One region of the Paenibacillus sp. FSL P2-0089 genome, then DNA from elsewhere that is predicted to be linked to it. Evidence: predicted binding sites of a transcription regulator. Region 1 holds the regulator's gene; the other holds the start of a gene.
What was found. Region 1 encodes LexA, which represses DNA repair genes until DNA is damaged. Its sites were predicted from a motif close to CGAACATATGTTCG; they were not measured.
Positions count from the first base shown of each region.

Region 2: a site for LexA is predicted at 1,141-1,154, ahead of NST69_RS22240 (ImmA/IrrE family metallo-endopeptidase). Genes of this name have one in related genera too.

Region 1 is NZ_CP152006.1:4,001,030-4,003,428, reverse strand. Features, by position in the region: gene NST69_RS16565 (hypothetical protein) at 1-69, shown strand, start outside; gene NST69_RS16560 (hypothetical protein) at 184-402, shown strand; gene NST69_RS16555 (L,D-transpeptidase) at 482-820, opposite strand; gene lexA (transcriptional repressor LexA) at 1,009-1,635, opposite strand; gene NST69_RS16545 (LysM peptidoglycan-binding domain-containing protein) at 1,833-2,249, shown strand; gene NST69_RS16540 (DUF896 domain-containing protein) at 2,359-2,399, shown strand, end outside.
Region 2 is NZ_CP152006.1:5,315,980-5,318,378, forward strand. Features, by position in the region: gene NST69_RS22220 (NucA/NucB deoxyribonuclease domain-containing protein) at 1-207, shown strand, start outside; gene NST69_RS22225 (hypothetical protein) at 294-482, shown strand; gene NST69_RS22230 (hypothetical protein) at 530-685, opposite strand; gene NST69_RS22235 (YjfB family protein) at 855-1,031, shown strand; gene NST69_RS22240 (ImmA/IrrE family metallo-endopeptidase) at 1,175-1,717, shown strand; gene NST69_RS22245 (hypothetical protein) at 1,810-1,974, shown strand; gene NST69_RS22250 (undecaprenyl-diphosphate phosphatase) at 1,985-2,399, opposite strand, start outside.

The DNA.
Region 1 (2,399 bases):
ATTGTGCTGGCCGGAATGACTTATAGACGCGATGAATTTGAATTCCGGGTACGATTGAACAAAAAGTAAGCAGATTCGCTGCCCACTACCTGCAGCTCTAACTAACATTACTGCCGAATCACACAATCTTTGGAGCCATTCTTGGCATCTCTTATACTATCCAAGTGTAAAAGAGGTGTACAGATGAGCCAAAGAGAACGTAACCGGATTCGCAGAGCCATTAATGTCCTGCTGACACAGCGGGCAATTCTGCTGGAGAGACTGGAAGAAATCAATGAGAATCTGCGCAGAGTGCCTAGAGGTTCGCGGGCCAGAAGAGAACTGCTGGCAGCCAGAGAATCGATCCGCGAGGCCATCCGTTTGAATACGGTGGCTATCCGTCTGTTGAGAAGTGTGCTGTAGTCTGTATCCGCTCTAATTCATATGAGTCACAGGAACCCTTGGGACGCAATCTGGCGTCTCAAGGGTTTTTGCGACTTTCCTATTCCCGGATGGTGACACGTGTACCTATGGGAACGAGGGCGGCTAGAGCCAGAACATCTGCGTTATACATACGAATACAGCCGTGTGAGACCATGTGGCCGATGGAGGATGGGTCATTGGTTCCGTGGATGCCGTAATGCGGTTTGGACAGTCCCATCCAGAAGGCACCGAACGGACCGCCCGGATTGGGCTGTTTGTTAATGATGGTGTATTCGCCTACAGGCGAGACGGTTAACATTTTGCCGATGCCGACAGGGAAGCCTCTGGTGACAACGTCATTATCCAGCAGGTACAGCATGCGCTGTGACAGATCGACGATAATTCGGTAATTGGGCATACAGATCAGCACTCCTTTGTAACAGGATATGTGCGGAGCTGAGCAGCGGTTCACAGAAAAAGTGGCCAAAAAGCCGAATGAGAACAAATGTTTGCATTCGGCTTTTTGGCCACTACACGAAGTAAAATGAACATAAAACAGGCTGCTTCGCATGGTGCGGAGCAGCCTGTTCTTAAGCGGGGAGTAGATTAGTGGATATCGCGGAATAATCCGATGACCCGGCCCAAAATCGTAACGCGGTTGAGGCGGAGAGGCTCGTACGCCGGATTCTCCGGCTGCAGCCTGATATGATCCCGTTCCTTGTAGAAGGTCTTGACAGTTGCTTCATCTTCTTCGGTCATCGCTACAACAATATCGCCGTTGTCGGCAGTCTGCTGCTGGCGCACGATGACATAATCCCCGTTCATAATTCCGGCATCCACCATACTGTCACCAAGAACAGATAGCATAAATACCTTGTTATCGCCTACATAATGAGCAGGCAATGGGAAGTAATCCTCAATATTCTCTGTAGCTGTAATAGGAACACCAGCTGTAACCTTACCCACGACCGGGATGCGGGTAACGGTCTGGACAAATTGATGCACATTCTCTGAATCTTCCTGGCCGAGTAATTCAATGGCACGCGGTTTCGTTGGGTCACGCCGGATCAGGCCCTTCTTCTCAAGCCGGTCCAAGTGACCATGCACGGTAGAGCTGGAGGCCAGGCCGACAGCCTCGCCAATCTCGCGGACGGACGGAGGATAACCCTTGCTGCGGACTTCATTACGTATAAATTCCAGGATCGCCAGCTGACGACTAGAAATCTTTGACATCGGTATCAACCCCATATACTATGTTTGGGAAAATTATAACATAGAACTTCCGTTCGTACAAACATAAGTTCTAAAATGAGGAAAATAAGAGAATGAAAATAAAGAGAACAAATGTTCCGAAAAAACTATTGATCGAAACACATGTTCGTGTTATATTATTTTCGAAAGCAAGAACATGTGTTTGGAGGATGATGATCATGTTAAAGTATAGTACATACAACAGCATCTACAATAATGAGGATATCAAGGTGTCCGCTCCCGGTAATCCAACTGCTTATAGTTATGTAACCAAGATCAAGGACGGGATTCTTCATAGTCTCGCTGCGCTCTCATCACTATTCCGTCAGGTCAGCCTGATGAAGCTGGTCCTGGTGCTGATGCTTGTTATTTCGGGATTCACTGTGGTGGGGAATGTTTTTGCCGGTTCGGTCTCTTCACTGAAGCCGGATAAACGGATCGTAGTCGAACGCGGAGATACCTTATGGAGTATTGCGTTAAGCAACAAGCCTGAGGACATGAAGACTGCCGTATATATAGAAGGAATAATGAAGACGAATCATTTGGAGAACAGCGGCATTAAGGCCGGAGATATTCTGACTTTACCTTTATACTGAAGGAATATGTCAGACTAATGATCGACTGTGAGAGCTTTCAGGGGGTAGACCTTGACAAGCTCTTTTTCTCATGGCAAAGTTAAAATGAATTTAGAGGGAGGGAAACGTATTGAATATTGACGAATTGGTCGCACGCATCAATGAATTGGC
Region 2 (2,399 bases), 1.3 Mb from region 1:
GAGAACCGCAAGGCGTCTCTGAAGGGAGTCCCCACGAAGAAAGGCTATGACCGGGATGAATGGCCGATGGCCATGTGTGATGAAGGCGGAGCCGGGGCGCATATTGAGTACATAACACCCAGTGATAACCGCGGAGCGGGAAGCTGGGTCGGCAATCAGCTGGAGGCGTTCGCAGACGGTACGCGTGTGGAGTTTATTTTCAAATAGGCCGGCCTGTGGGGGATGTTGTTCAATTTCACTGCGATAAAGCGTAGAATGAAATGGGATAATATAACTTAGATGGAGAGCCGGAAGTGTTCTATATCTGTTATCGGGGCAAACGGCTGTACGGCCCTATGTCCGAAGCTGAAGCCTTACAGGAATGGTTCGCGCTTGCAGGAACAGTCAAGGAGCTCTATATTATTGAAACCGATGCAGCTACAGGCAGAATCAAACGCCAGATCGGGCCAACGGTCCGTGCTCATAAGAAGAAAAAGAAATAGCCCTATCCGGCACAGGCCGGACAGGGCTACACTGGCTATAGGCGGTTCTAGAACAAACAGGCTTTAGTGATGATAACCAGCAGAATGAACAGAACCAGAATGGCACCTGTCGAAGTCCAAGGGCTTACTACCGGAACGATTGGAGGTCCCTGATTCACTCCACCTACGTTATTTCCACAACCGCAACCATACTCTGCTCCCATAATTAATTCCTCCTCTTGAATATTGAATACAGCACAGAATATGTGGAATTCCGCCCCGTTGCATGGGCCAATTGGCAAAGAAATGCCTTTCACCTAACGGACAGGCGTCCAGTAGTCGATATAGAGTATGAAGCAATAGCTTAACAACAAATGAAGGGAGGAATGCCGGATGGATATTGCTGCATTATCCGTAGTGATGAGCCAGTCATCCTTACAGCAGGCCGCAGGGCTGCAGGTGATGAGCCTTGCCAAGGAGCAGGCGCAGAGCAGCGCCCAGGATATGGTTCAGATGCTGAGTCAGGCCACGCACCCCACCTTGGGAAAAACACTTGATATTCGGGCGTAATTCCTTTATGCTTACATACATAGGAACACCCGTTCCATATTTCAGCCGTTGAAGAGTACGCGCTGAACTGCTGCTTAGCCCTTAAGGGCTTTTCTTTTGGCCAATAACACGAACATACGATCTTATATATGGGGTGATGGATTATGCAAGGCTATTATCAGATGACCGCTTTGGAGAGATGGACAGAGGATCTATACCAGCGCATTGGCGTCCGCAAGCCGGCCGATATCTCCATTGATTACATAGCGAAGCAGCTCAATATCTGGGTACACTATCTGGATGTCAGAAGCAAGGCGATTGAGGCTGCGGCCGGAATGTACAGTATGTTCATCGACAACCGCCTCCCTCCCGAGCTGCAGCGGCTGGAATTCCTCCACGAGCTCTGTCATCTGCTGCGGCATGCCGGCAAGTCTACGCTTATGCCCGGAGTGTTCACGCAGGCGCAGAGAGATGAATCCGACCGGTTCATTCTGTATGCCTCCATGCCCTATAGTATGATCTCCGCGAATACGCTGCCCGAGCTTCGTGAGGATGCCGTTGCCGAGCTGGCTGTAGCGTTCCAGGTTCCCGTTCCCCTCGCGCTGCAGCGGATCGACCAGATCCAGAGACGGATTTTCCAGGGGCAATTAATGGCTGTTATGGAACGTAACGAAGACAGAAATATCATCCACAGACATATTCGCTAAGCGCTGCGGGGATAATACGCTATAGACCCGGAGGGCGGAGATTCCCCTCTATAACAGGGTTAGATTCTACTGTAAAGGGGATCAAGATTAACGTGGAAGCCTTGAAAGTCATTCAATTATTGCTGACTCACCCTGAATATAGCGTGGATGCCGTTCATCCTGAAATTCCGGATTTTGTGGGTATCGAGACGATTGAAGTGGACCACGTTACCCAGACCTTCTCCATCCTGCTACAGGAGCCTAAGGAATACGGCTGAAAGCAGGATTTTACAGTATAACAATTACATAGAACAGCCCCGCTAACACGAACCGGTACAGCGCGAACCACTCCAGGCGGAGCCGCTTGATCAGCTTGATGAACGTGACTACAGCAATCATGGCTACGAGGAAGGACGTCACGAATCCGATCAGCATCAGGGTCAGCGTATCTGTACTGAGTAGATCCCTGCTGTCATACAGGTCCAGGAGGCTTGCTCCGAACATCACCGGCACGGAGATCAGGAAGGTGAAGTCCGCAGCGGCTTTCTGGCTGGTTCCCAGCAGCAGACCGCCTGAGATCGTCGAACCGGATCTGGAGAACCCGGGCCACAGTGCCAGACACTGGAACAGCCCGATGCCGAAGGCTTGCTTGTAGTCTATCCCGTCTACCGTCTCCGACGTTACGGATCTCCTGCTGCGTGCA